3 regions of the Burkholderia sp. JP2-270 genome follow, and region 2 is predicted to be linked to each of the others. Evidence: predicted binding sites of a transcription regulator. Region 2 holds the regulator's gene; each other region holds the start of a gene.
What was found. The regulator LexA, encoded in region 2, represses DNA repair genes until DNA is damaged. The targets are predictions, from matches to a motif close to ACTGTATNNNNATACAGT.
Positions count from the first base shown of each region.

Region 1: a site for LexA is predicted at 2,365-2,382, ahead of DM992_RS29525 (DUF2471 family protein). Genes of this name have one in related genera too.
Region 3: a site for LexA is predicted at 1,923-1,940, ahead of imuA (translesion DNA synthesis-associated protein ImuA). Genes of this name have one in related genera too.

Region 1 covers NZ_CP029825.1:2,523,305-2,527,583, forward strand. The annotation lists gene DM992_RS29520 (NADPH-dependent 2,4-dienoyl-CoA reductase) at 1-1,785, shown strand, start outside; gene DM992_RS29525 (DUF2471 family protein) at 1,891-2,301, opposite strand; gene DM992_RS29530 (LysR family transcriptional regulator) at 2,522-3,415, opposite strand; gene DM992_RS29535 (NAD(P)H-dependent oxidoreductase) at 3,502-4,279, shown strand, end outside.
Region 2 covers NZ_CP029824.1:2,802,932-2,807,210, reverse strand. The annotation lists gene DM992_RS13210 (universal stress protein) at 1-303, shown strand, start outside; gene DM992_RS13205 (DUF2939 domain-containing protein) at 391-1,095, opposite strand; gene DM992_RS13200 (hypothetical protein) at 1,125-1,460, opposite strand; gene lexA (transcriptional repressor LexA) at 1,487-2,134, opposite strand; gene DM992_RS13185 (sulfate ABC transporter substrate-binding protein) at 2,399-3,436, shown strand; gene cysT (sulfate ABC transporter permease subunit CysT) at 3,559-4,279, shown strand, end outside.
Region 3 covers NZ_CP029824.1:1,188,611-1,192,889, reverse strand. The annotation lists gene DM992_RS05740 (DNA polymerase Y family protein) at 1-1,269, opposite strand, end outside; gene imuA (translesion DNA synthesis-associated protein ImuA) at 1,202-1,909, opposite strand; gene DM992_RS05730 (ABC transporter ATP-binding protein) at 2,213-3,007, opposite strand; gene DM992_RS05725 (ABC transporter permease) at 3,009-3,905, opposite strand; gene DM992_RS05720 (ABC transporter substrate-binding protein) at 4,048-4,279, opposite strand, start outside.

The DNA of each region.
Region 1 (4,279 bases), on a different replicon from region 2:
CGGCGGCATCGCGAGATCACCGGCGCCGTGCATGCGGAGGACGGCAAGATCGCGCTGCAGATCCTGCATACGGGCCGCTACGGCTATCACCCGTTCGCGGTCGCGCCGTCGAAGATCAAGTCGCCGATTTCACCGTTCGCGCCGCACGAACTGAGCGCGGGCGGCGTCGAGCGGCAGATTCGCGCGTTCGTCCGCTGCGCGAAGCTCGCGCGCGAAGCCGGCTATGACGGCGTCGAGATCATGGGCTCCGAGGGCTACCTGATCAACCAGTTCATCTCGATGCACACGAACAAGCGCACCGACCAGTGGGGTGGTTCGTACGAGAACCGCATCCGCTTGCCGATCGAGATCATCGAGCGCACGCGCGAAGCGGTCGGCCGCGATTTCATCCTGATCTACCGGCTGTCGATGCTCGACCTGATTCCCGACGGCAGCGACTGGAGCGAAACCGTGCAGCTCGCGAAGGCCGTCGAGCGTGCGGGGGCGACGATCATCAACACGGGGATCGGCTGGCACGAGGCGCGTGTGCCGACCATCGCGACGTCGGTGCCGCGCGGCGCGTTCGCGTGGGTGACGAAGAAAATGAAGGGCGAGGTCGGCATTCCGCTCGTGACGACCAACCGGATCAACCGGCCGGAAGTGGCCGAGCAGATTCTCGCGGATGGCTGCGCGGACATGGTGTCGATGGCGCGCCCGCTGCTCGCGGATGCCGAGTTCGTCGTCAAGGCCGCGCAGGGCCGCGCCGACGAGATCAACACCTGCATCGGCTGCAACCAGGCGTGCCTCGACCACGCGTTCAAGAACAAGATCGCGTCGTGCCTGCTGAATCCGCGTGCGTGCCACGAGACGGAGCTGAAATACACGGCCGCGCAGCAGCCGAAGCGCATCGCGGTGGTCGGCGCGGGGCCGGCCGGGCTTGCGTGCTCGACCGTGCTCGCGCAGCGCGGCCATCAGGTCGACCTGTTCGACGGCGCAGCCGAGATCGGCGGCCAGTTCAACATGGCGAAGCGGGTTCCGGGCAAGGAAGAGTTTCATGAAGCGCTGCGCTACTTCGGCCGCCAGGTCGAGCTGACCGGCGTGAACCTGCACCTGAACCGCCGCGTCGACGCGAGCGACCTGATCGCGGGCGGTTACGACGAGATCGTGCTTGCGACCGGCGTCGCGCCGCGCGACCCGAAGATTCCGGGGCAGGATGGCCCGAACGTGCTCAGCTATATCGACGTGCTCGCCGGCAGGCAGCCGGTCGGCCGGCGGGTCGCGGTGGTCGGCGCGGGCGGGATCGGCTTCGATGTCGCCGAATATCTGGTGCAGGACGGCGAGTCGCCGGCGCTCGATCTGGAAGAATGGAAGGCCGAGTGGGGCGTGACCGACCCGGCCGCGACGCGCGGTGGCGTGACGCGTGCGCAGGTTGCGGCGCCCGCGCGTGAAGTGACGCTGCTGCAGCGCAAGGCCGCGCCGCTCGGCAAGGGGCTCGGCAAGACGACCGGCTGGATTCACCGCGCGACGCTGAAGATGAAGCAGGTGAAGATGATCGGCGGCGTGAACTACGAGCTGATCGATGCGCGCGGGCTGCACGTGTCGTACGGCGAGCAGCGCACCGATCACGAAGTAATCGAAGCCGACACGATCGTGCTCTGCACGGGGCAGGAGCCGCAGCGCGCATTGCTCGCGCCGCTGCAGGCGGCCGGGCGCTCGGTGCACCTGATCGGCGGCGCGGAACTGGCCGCCGAACTCGATGCAAAGCGCGCGATCGATCAGGGCGCGCGGCTCGCGGCGCGGCTCTGATTGCTCGATGGCGCGGCTGCGCGTGACCGCGATGGCATGCGCTGTCCCAGGATTCGGCGCTTGCGCCGGCGCGGCCTGACCGGAAGGCCGCGCCGGCCGCCGGGGTCATTCCATCTCGACGCGCTGTGCCTCTGTCTCTTCCGCCTCGAGCATCGCCTTGACGATCAGATAGACGGCAGGTAGATCGTCGTCGTCGCGCTTCCAGTCGACGGCTTCCTCGATGTCTGCCGCGACCATTCGGCTGTCGCGCAGCCGGATGAATGCATCGACGACGGTCGGATCGTTGCGGTTCAGGAAACCGGCGTTCGAGAACGCCAGCTCCTCGACATTCAACAGCGCCTGCCAGCTCATCGTGCGGACCGCGGCCGGATGGCTGCGGCGTCGCAGACCGAGCGCCCGCTGCGCGGGGGCGCCGACGACGCGTTGAAGATCGACGACCGCCTGCCGCGCGGCGCGCTCGAAGTGGATCGGGTTGAAACCGGGTTGCTCGGGATCGAATGCGGATGACTGGAACATGGTCGCCTCACAAAAATCCGTCCGTCGATGGGTGACGGAATTCGGGTCAAATGGTGCAAAAGCACTGTAAATATATACAGTGTTCGAGGCGGTTTCAAGTCCCGAATGAAGAATCTTGCAGCATGGCCGGGCGGCCCTGGCGAACGCGACCGAAACCGGCAATCGGGCGCCGTCCGGCACGCTGTTCCCCGCCGTGCCGAATCCGGCCGCCGTCGTTGGCTTATACCGATGCTGCAATCGTCTCCCGCAGCCACCGATGCGCCGGATCGCGATGCACGCGCTCGTGCCACAGCATCGACATTTCATAGCCGGGCACCTCGACCGGCGCTTCCACGACACGCAGCGCGGGCACGTCGCGCACCAGCCGCTCGGGCAGCATCGCGACGAGATCGGTGCTGGCGACGGCCGACATCACGAACAGGAAATGCGGCACGGACAGCACGACGCGCCGCGTGGCGCCAACTTTCGCGAGCGCTTCGTCCGTCACGCCGAAGAAGCCACCGCCGTCGGGCGACACGATCACGTGTTCGAGCGTGCCGAACTGCGCGAGCGTCGGGCGCCGCTTCAGCTTCGGATGCCCGGCGCGGCCGATGAGCACGTAGCGCTCGACGAACAGCGGCAGGCGCCGCATGCTGGCCGGCGAACCCTCGGTCGTATGGAAGGCCAGGTCGATGCCGTTTCGCTCGGCATCCTGCTCGATGCGCGGCGGCACGAGCTCGACGACGGCCAGCCGCGTACCGGGCGCGGCCGCCCGCAGCGTGTTCAGCGCGGGCAGCACGATCGTCGATTCGCCATAGTCGGTCGCGGCCGCGCGCCAGGTGTTCGTCGCGGTTGCCGGATCGAACGGCGTGGCCGGACTCACTGCACGTTCGACGGCTTCCAGCGCATCGCGCAACGGCTCGCGCAGTGCTTCCGCGCGCGCGGTCGGCCGCATCCCGCGCGGCCCCGGCAGCAGCAGCGGATCGCCGAACAGGTCGCGCAGTTTCTGCAACTGCACGCTGACCGACGGTTGCGACATGTTCAGCTTCTCGGCCGCGCGCGTGACGTTGTGCTCGGCGAGCAGCACGTCCAGCGTGACGAGCAGGTTCAGATCGATCCGCCTGAGATTGTTCATGGCTATACCTGGAATATCAGGAATTCATTTCAAATATACCTTCGGCGGCGGCATCCTGCAGTCATTCAATCAACGGAGTGACGAACATGAATGTGCTGATCGTGTATGCCCATCCCGAACCGCGTTCGCTGAACGGCGCGCTGCGCGACTTTGCCGTCGGGCATCTCGAAGCGGCCGGCCACAGCGTGCAGGTGACCGATCTGTATGCGATGAACTGGAAGGCGGCGTTCGACGCGAACGACGTGACCGATCGCGCGCCCGATGCGCGTTTCGATCCGTCGCTCGATTCGAAGCACGCGTTCGCGACCGGCACGCAAAGTGAAGACATTGCGCGCGAGCAAGACAAGCTGAAGTGGGCCGACGCGGTGATCCTGCAGTTTCCGCTGTGGTGGTTCTCGATACCGGCGATCATGAAGGGCTGGGTCGAGCGCGTATATGCGTTCGGCTTTGCCTACGGCGTCGGCGAGCATTCGGACACGCGCTGGGGAACCCGCTACGGCGAAGGTTCGCTTGCCGGCAAGCGGGCGATGGTGATCGTCACGGCAGGCGGGTGGGAATCGCACTACAGCCCGCGCGGCATCAACGGGCCGATCGACGACGTGCTGTTCCCGATCCAGCACGGTATTCTGTATTACCCGGGTTTCGACGTGCTGCCGCCGTTCGTGATCTACCGGACGGGAAGGATGAACGACGCGCGCTTCGAGGAAACGCGCGCGGCGCTCGGCAGGCGTCTCGACGATCTGTGGACCACGCAGCCGATTCCGTTCCGGCGGCAGAACGCCGGCGATTACGAGATTCCGGCGTTGACGCTGAAGGAGGACGTTGCGCCGGGGAAGGCGGGGTTTGCGGCGCATCTTGCGCACG
Region 2 (4,279 bases):
GCGCGCGAAATCCTGCAGGAAGGCGTGAACTGGCTTCGAGAGCGCGGCGTGCAGGCCGAAGGCCATTTCGCGTTCGGTTACCCGATCGACGAAATCGCGAATCTCGCGTCGGAGCTGAAGGTCGACCTCGTCGTCGTCGGCCACCGGTGCCGCAGCGGGCTGTCGAGATGGTGGATGGGGTCGGGCAATACGCAACTGCTCGATCGCGTGAGCTGCAGCATTCTGGTTGCGTGTTCGTCGGCGGAAGAGCAGAAGGCCGAAATCGCGCGCGAGCGTGATGCGGCCACGGCGAGCGGCAAATGATCCGATGACGCGATGACGGCCTGATCAGCGATTCGCGCCGGTCAGGCGCCGCGCCGCATCAGCCGCGCAGGCGTCGGCCGCGGCCGGCTACGCATGCAGGTCGATCGCGGACAACTTCCACGAAAACAGCCCGAAGCGGTGGAATACTGCCGCATAGCGCGTGCCATCGGCGCTGCGCTGGTAGGTCACGACGAATTCATCGACATTCCGGTAGCCGGCGCTGGCTTGCTGCCGATGCGGCGTATGCGTTACATCGTTCGCGCTGGCCGGCGCGGTAGCGGCCGGTGCCGGCGACGATGCAGCCGCGGCTGCGTTGCTGCCCGGAACGGCTGCGCTCGCCGGAGCCGGATTGGCCGGCGGTGCGCTGCCCGGTGCATTGTCTTGCGGCAGATTCGACCATTCGGGCGGACGCTCGCCCGGATTGCCGCGCGGCGGCAATCCGCTCATCAGCGCAGCCACGCCCTCCGGGGTCGCGTACGCATCGACCAGCGGGCCGATCAGCGCGGACCCGATCAGCGCACCGATCACCGCGAACGGATTCTCCTTCTTCACCGCGTCGATCCGGCGCATCAACTCTTCCGTGACCTGCTGCTTCAGGCTGATGCGCAGCGACGGAAAATCGACATATTCACTGATGGCCTGCGCATCGCGCGAATCGATCGCCGATTTCAGGCGACCGACCGCGACGTATGGCGATGCGTATGCATAACCGATCGCCGCAATGACGGCGACGGCCAGCACGACGATCAGCAGGGGCTTGAGCCGCCATGTGCGGCCCGAAGATCCGGTCACGTTGCCTCCGGTGCGGGAATGTTCCGCAATCAGAGACCGCCTTGCGCGGCCGATCGTTCCTCCGCGATGCAGCGATCGATCATCCGGCACACGGCATCGATCGTGCCGACCATGATCAGACGCGACCGGCCGTGATAGACGCGCACGGGCGCGCGGCGCGCGGGTTCCGCATGATTCAGGCCGGCGTTCAGCGATACCCGCGCGAAAGCGGGGAGCGCCGACGGCAGCAGGGACGCCTGCCGTTCGACTGCGACTTCTTCTTTCACAGGCGCTGCCGCGGACAGCGGTGCGCAAGGCGTGCGGCCGCGCAGATGACGCAGGCGACCGAATTGACGGAAAGGCAGCAGACGGGCAAGGCGTTCCATGATGTTCTCCTCAGCGAGACGGAATGTCAGAGTTCGCCTGATCGGATCAGCCCGACGGCGATGCCTTCCAGCGCGAATTCCGCGCTGCCGGCCTTGACGAAGATGTTTTCGTAATCCGGGTTCTCCGCGATCAGCTCGAGACCGCCCGGCCGGCGCATCAGGCGCTTGACCGTGACGTCGTCGCCGAGACGCGCGACGATGATCTGGCCGTCCTTCGCTTCGGTGCGCTTCTGCACGGCGAGGAGGTCGCCGTCGAGAATGCCGGCGTCGCGCATCGACAGGCCGCGTACCTTCAGCAGGTAGTCGGGCTTGCTGGAGAACAGGGCGGGATCGCACGCGTAATGCTGCGAGATGTGCTCCTGCGCGAGGATCGGGCTACCGGCCGCGACGCGGCCGACGAGCGGCAGCGACAGTTGCATCAGGCCGGCGTGCGGCAGCGTGAACTGGTGCGGCGCGTCGTCGATGCCGAGCAGGCGGATGCCGCGCGATGCGCCGGCGGCCAGCTCGATCACGCCCTTGCGCGCCAGTGCGCGCAGGTGCTCCTCGGCCGCATTCGGCGAGCTGAAGCCCAGTTCGGCCGCGATCTCGGCGCGGGTGGGCGGGAATCCGGAGCGCTCGATCGCGCGACGGATCAAGTCGAACACTTGCTGCTGACGGGCGGTGAGTTTGGTCATGGCTCAACTGTATGGATAGACAGTGAGCTGTATTTTTATACAGTACTTCCGGAATTTCAAGCGTTACTTGAGGTTCGACGCGATCGCGCCGGTTCCGGCGCGATTTCGCGACGTCCGGGCGCCGGTTCATCTGCCGCAACCGTCCATCCCGTATGCGTTAGCACTTTTGAGTATTAAAAAATGAGGAACGATTATTTTTAATCATGTAAGCCGTTCGCTAGACTGGCCCGACATCGCAATACCGACAACACTGGAGAACCAAGGATGGCGAAGCGCAATACGGGGCTGGTGGGCGGAGTGGGCCGCCTGATCGCAACACTCGCGCTGGGCGCGGCGGCGGCACTGGGCGTCGCGACGCACGCCCAGGCCGATACGACCTTCCTGAACGTGTCGTACGACCCGACGCGCGAGCTGTATCAGGACTTCAACCAGGCGTTCGGCAAGGAGTGGAAGGCGAAGACGGGCGAGACGGTCAACTTCAAGCAGTCGCACGGCGGCTCGGGCGCGCAGGCGCGCTCGGTGCTCGACGGCCTGCAGGCCGACGTCGTCACGCTGGCGCTCGCGTACGACATCGACGCACTCGCGAACAAGGGGCTCGTCAACAAGGACTGGCAGAAACGCCTGCCCGACAACGCGTCGCCGTACACGTCGACGATCGTGTTCCTCGTGCGCAAGGGCAACCCGAAGGGGATCAAGGACTGGGACGACCTGGCCAGGCCGGGCATCTCGATCGTCACGCCGAACCCGAAGACGTCGGGCGGCGCGCGCTGGAACTACCTGGCCGCGTGGGCGTATGCGGTGCACAAGCCGGGCGGCAACGAGCAGACGGCGAAGGAGTTCGTCACGAAGCTCTACAAGAACGCGGGCGTGCTCGATTCGGGCGCGCGCGGCGCGACCACGAGCTTCGTGCAGCGCGGGATCGGCGACGTGCTGATCGCATGGGAAAACGAGGCATTCCTGTCGGTCAAGGAATTCGGTACCGACAAGTTCGAGATCGTCGTGCCGTCGGTGAGCATCCTGGCCGAGCCGCCCGTCGCGGTGGTCGACAAGGTGGTCGACAAGAAGGGCACGCGCAAGCTTGCCGACGCGTATCTGAACTTCCTGTACAGCCCGCAGGGCCAGGAGATCGCGGCGCGCAACTATTACCGGCCGCGTTCGAAGAACGTGCCGGCGGAACTGACGAAGCAGTTCCCGAAGCTGAAGCTGTACACGGTCGACGACACGTTCGGCGGCTGGACGAATGCGCAGAAGACGCATTTCGCGGACGGCGGCGTGTTCGACTCGATCTACAAGCCGCAGTAACGCCATAACGACAGCGGCGCGCCATGACAGCGCGCCGCATCCCCGACGGGCCGCCGGCGCAGTTCATCGCGCCGGCGTTTGCGTCGGGCCCATGAGCAGCATCGACCCAGCAAGAGCATCCGATGACGACGTACACCTTTCGCAAGCCGAGCGCGCTGCCCGGTTTCGGCGTGACGCTCGGCATCACGGTGGCCTATTTGAGCCTCGTGGTGCTGATTCCGCTCGCCGCCACGTTCCTGAAAACCGCGACGCTGTCGTGGGGCCAGTTCGTCACCGCCGTCACGTCGCCGCGCGTGCTCGCGTCGTACCGGCTGACGTTCTCGGCCGCGCTCGGCGGCGCGCTGATCAACGCCGTGTTCGGCTTCCTCGTCGCGTGGGTGCTCGTGCGCTACACGTTCCCGTTCAAGCGCCTCGTCGATGCGATCGTCGACCTGCCGTTCGCGCTTCCGACGTCGGTCGCCGGCATCTCGCTTGCGGCCGTTTACGCGACCAACGGCTGGGTCGGCCAGTATCTCGCGCCGCTCGGCATCAAGATCGCGTTCACGCCGGCCGGCGTGCTGGTCGCGCTGACCTTCATCGGGCTGCCGTTCGTCGTGCGCACCGTGCAGCCGGTGCTCGAGGATTTCGAGCGCGAGCAGGAAGAGGCCGCCGCGTGCCTCGGCGCGTCGCGCTGGCTGACGTTCCGCCGCGTCGTGCTGCCGGCCGTGCTGCCGGCGCTCCTGACCGGTTTTGCGCTGGCGTTCGCGCGCGCGCTCGGCGAATACGGATCGGTGATCTTCATCGCCGGCAACGTGCCGATGAAATCCGAGATCACGTCGCTGCTCATCATCACGAAGCTCGAGC
Region 3 (4,279 bases), 1.6 Mb from region 2:
CGGCTCGGCCAGCAGCCACGCGGGACGCGGCGGCACGGCCGGCGGACCAGCGGCCGGCTTGCCGGCCTGCGCATCGAGCGGCAGCCAGCGGTTCGCGGCTTCGGGCCGGTGATCGGCGACGGGCGCCGCGCGCAGCACGTTCTCCGCGCCGAGCCGCGCGACCAGCAGCTCGAACAGCCGCGCGCGCGTCTCGCGCGTGCCGCCCGGCTCGGGAAAAAGATCGTCGACCGGCGGCGCGACCGATTCGACGCGCGTGGCCTTCAGGCGCACCGCGATCACCGCGGCCGGCAACTCGACGCGCGCGAGCCGCTCGCCGAGCAGCCGCATGAAGTGCGCCTCGTCGCGCACGGGTGCGGCGAACGCGAGTTCGAGCGGCGTCGGCGGCACGGCCTGGCGGCCGCGCTCGTGCTCGAGATCGAACGTCAGCGCGGCCAGCGACAGTTGCCGCGCGGCCAGCCAGCCGCAGAGCTGCACGACGAGCCGCCGCGCGGCGAACAGCACGGCTTCCGCGTATTCGACGCGCTCCGGCAATTCGAGCCGCACGTCGAACACGGGCGGCACCGCCATCCACGCAAGCGGCTCGACCGCATCGCCGTACGCGCGATCGAGCGCGGCCAGCAACGCGGGACCGCAGCGGCGCTGCAGCCCCGCGCGCGGCAGGCGGCGCAGATCGGCGAGCGTGCGGCAACCGAGGCCGTCGAACCAGCCCGCATACGGACGCGCATCGGGCAGCAGCACACAGGGCAGTCCGTCGAGCGAGCGGACGAGCGACGCGTGGCCGGCGACGCGGCGCCGGATGCGCGCGCGCGCCGACACGCGCGCGAGCAGCCACGCGCCGCGCCCGGTCGGCGCGGCGGACAGGCGCGCCGCATAACCGAGCGCCGCGAGCGTCGCGCGCACCTGGCGGCACAGCGACGGCAGGCCGCCGAACAGGCGCAGGCTCGGACCGACGTCGACGATCAGCGTGGCTTCGTCGTCGAGCGCGACGCACGGCGAGAAGCGCAGCAACGCGAGCGCGACCGCGCGCAGCGCATCGGCCTCGCGCGCGGGATCGCGTTCGACGAGCTGCGTGTCGGGCGCGAGCGTCAGCACGCCGCCGCGCTTCATGCCCGCGCGCACGCCTTGCCGGCGCGCGGCCGCATCGGCGATCAGCACGACGCCTTGCTCGAGCACCGCGCAGCCGGCACCGCCGGCCGCTGCGTCAGACGGCTGCGGGACGCACACGTCGAGCGGCAGGCGCGGCAGATGGATGCCGAGCAAGACGCGCATAACGACTCTCCACGATGGGCGACGGCAGGTCGAGCACGAGCGGCTCGCCGCGCGCGGGCCCGCGACGCTTGACGATGTCGAGCGACACGCCGCCCGGCACGGGATACAGCGCGACGCGCAGCACGGCCGGCGACGGCTGCCGCGCGACCGACAGCGGGCGCAGCATCACGAACAGCGTGTCGCCCGTGCGCGCGGCCGCGAGATGCAGGCGCCGCAGCGCATCGGGCCGCGCGTCCTGCCAGAGCAGCAGCGCACCGCAACAGCCGGTCCTGAGCGCCTGCTCGGCGGCCCACAACGCATCCGTGCGGCTGCCGGCACGCAGCCACAGCAGCGCGTCGGCCGGCACGCCGAGACTGGCGAGCGCGGTCGCATGCGGCGATTGCGGCGGCGCGACGAGCGCGAGCGGACGCCGGGCGCTGACGGTGCGTGCGAGCGCCGGCGCGAGCAGCCGCATCTCGCCGCAGCCCGGCTGCGCGGCCAGCAGCTCGACGAGCCCGCCGACCGGCCAGCCGCCGCCCGGCAGCTCGGCGGACAGCGGCGCGAAGCCGGTATCGATCGTGCGCGGGCCGCCGCGAGCGAGCTGCGAGCCGCGCCAGAGCGACGGATGAAGGGATTCGGGAGAAATGGAGGATGCGAGCATGACGCCACCCACAACTGTATGGATATACAGTATATGGCAATGTGCTCGCGTCGCACAGCGCCGGTGCGAAACCGGTTTTTGTCAGAGGAAAAACAGGGGGAAAGCCGGCGCGCCCGTCATGTTGCGGCGCGCCGGATCGGGCGCGGCCGGATCGGGCCGCCCGAACGCCCGCCGCCACGGCCATACGGTCCGATGCGACGCACGCAGGCCGAATCGCCCGGCCGGATCGGCACGCCAACCCTCACGCAAACCGGCACGACGCAACACCACATCGCGCCGGCTCGCCGCGTGCCGCCCGTCACGTCAACTCAGCAACAACGCGTCGTCGTCGAGCTGCTCGTGCCGCACCTTCTCGAACATCTGCAGCAGGTCCGGCACGTCGAGCCCCTTGCGCGCGTCGCCCGACACGTCGAGCACGACCTGCCCCTGGTGCAGCATCACCGTGCGGTCGCCGTAGTCGAGCGCCTGCCGCATGCTGTGCGTGACCATCATCGTCGTCAGCCGGCTCTCGGCGACGATGCGCGCGGTCAGTTCCAGCACGAACGCGGCCGTCTTCGGGTCGAGCGCGGCCGTGTGCTCGTCGAGCAGCAGGATCCGCGACGGCCGCAGCGACGCCATCAGCAGGCTCACGGCCTGCCGCTGGCCGCCCGACAGCAGCCCGATCCGGTCGGTCAGCCGGTTCTCGAGGCCGAGATTCAGCAGCCGCAGCTTGTCGCGGAACAGCTCGCGCGACGGACGGTCGAGCGCGGCCCGGAAGCCGCGCCGCACGCCGCGCGCCGTCGCGAGCGCCATGTTCTCCTCGATCGTCAGCGCCTCGCAGGTGCCGGCCATCGGGTCCTGGAACACGCGCGCGACGAGGTGCGCGCGGTCCCACGCGGGCTGGCGCGTGACGTCCGCGCCATCGATCGAGATCCGCCCCGCATCGACGCGCTGGTCGCCGCTGACCGCATTGAGGAAGGTCGACTTGCCGGCACCGTTCGAGCCGATCACCGCGACGAACTGGCCGTCGGGAATCTCGAGCGACAGCCCGCGCAGCGCGCGCGTCTCGATCGGCGTACCGGGATTGAACGTGAGTTTCAGGTCTTGTGCGGACAGCATGTCATGCCCCTCCGTTCTTGCGCGCGAACAGCTTCTTGCGCGTCGCCGGCAGCACCAGCGCGATCGTGACGAGCGCGGCCGTCACGAGGTTCAGGTCCTGCGCCTTCAGGCCGATGAATTCGCTGTTCAGCGCGAGCGCGATGAAGAAGCGGTAGACGATCGCGCCGAGCACGACGGCGAGCGTCGTCAGCACGAGCCGGCGCGCGGGCAGCAGCGTCTCGCCGATGATCACCGCGGCCAGCCCGATCACGATCGTGCCGATCCCCATCGAGATGTCCGCGCCGCCCTGCGTCTGCGCGAACAGTGCGCCGGCGAGCGCGACGAGCGCGTTCGACAGCGCCATCCCGGCAAGCGTCGCGCGGCCGGTCGCGATGCCCTGCGCACGCGCCATCCGCGGGTTCGCGCCGGTCGCGCGCATCGCGAGGCCGAGCTGCGACGAGAAGAACCAGTCGAGGCCGAGCTTCGCGACCACGACGACGATCGCGAGCAGCGCCGGGCGCAGCACGTAGTCGGGCATCCAGTCGGGCTGCAGCACGGTAAACAGCGTCGGCTCGGTGATCAGCGGCACGTTCGGCCGGCCCATGATCCGCAGGTTCACCGAATACAGCGCGATCATCATCAGGATGCTGGCGAGCAGATCCATGATCTTCAGGCGCACGTTGAGCCAGCCCGTGATGAAGCCGGCCAGTGCGCCCGCGACGATCGCGAGCACCGTCGCGGAGAACGGGTCGTGGCCGGCCGAGATCAGCGTCGCGGCGACGGCGCCGCCGAGCGGAAAACTGCCGTCGACGGTGAGGTCGGGGAAGTTGAGGATGCGAAACGAGATCAGCACCCCGAGGGCGACGAGACTGAAGATCAGGCCGATCTCCAGCGCGCCCAGAAACGAGAACAGAGACATGATGGGGAAATCCTGTTGCTTCCCGGCCGGACGTGTACGGCCGGGTGAAGCGAACGGGCGGCCCCGGGTGGGAGCCGCCCGTCCGGCGGTGTCGTTCGGGCCCGGATCGGGCCCGCAAGCGCGGCGGTCGGCCGGCCGCGGCTTACTTGATGACCGTCTTCGCTTCCTTGACGAGATCCGGCGCCAGCGTGACGCCCTGCTTCGCGGCCGCGCCCGTGTTCGCGAACAGCTCGAGGTTGCTGCTCGTCTCCGACGCGATCGCGCCCGGCTTCTCGCCCTTCAGGATGCGCGCGACGACCTTGCCCGTCTGGCGGCCGAGGTCGCCGTAGTTGATGCCGAGCGCCGCGATGCCGCCGCGCTTCACGCTGTCGGTG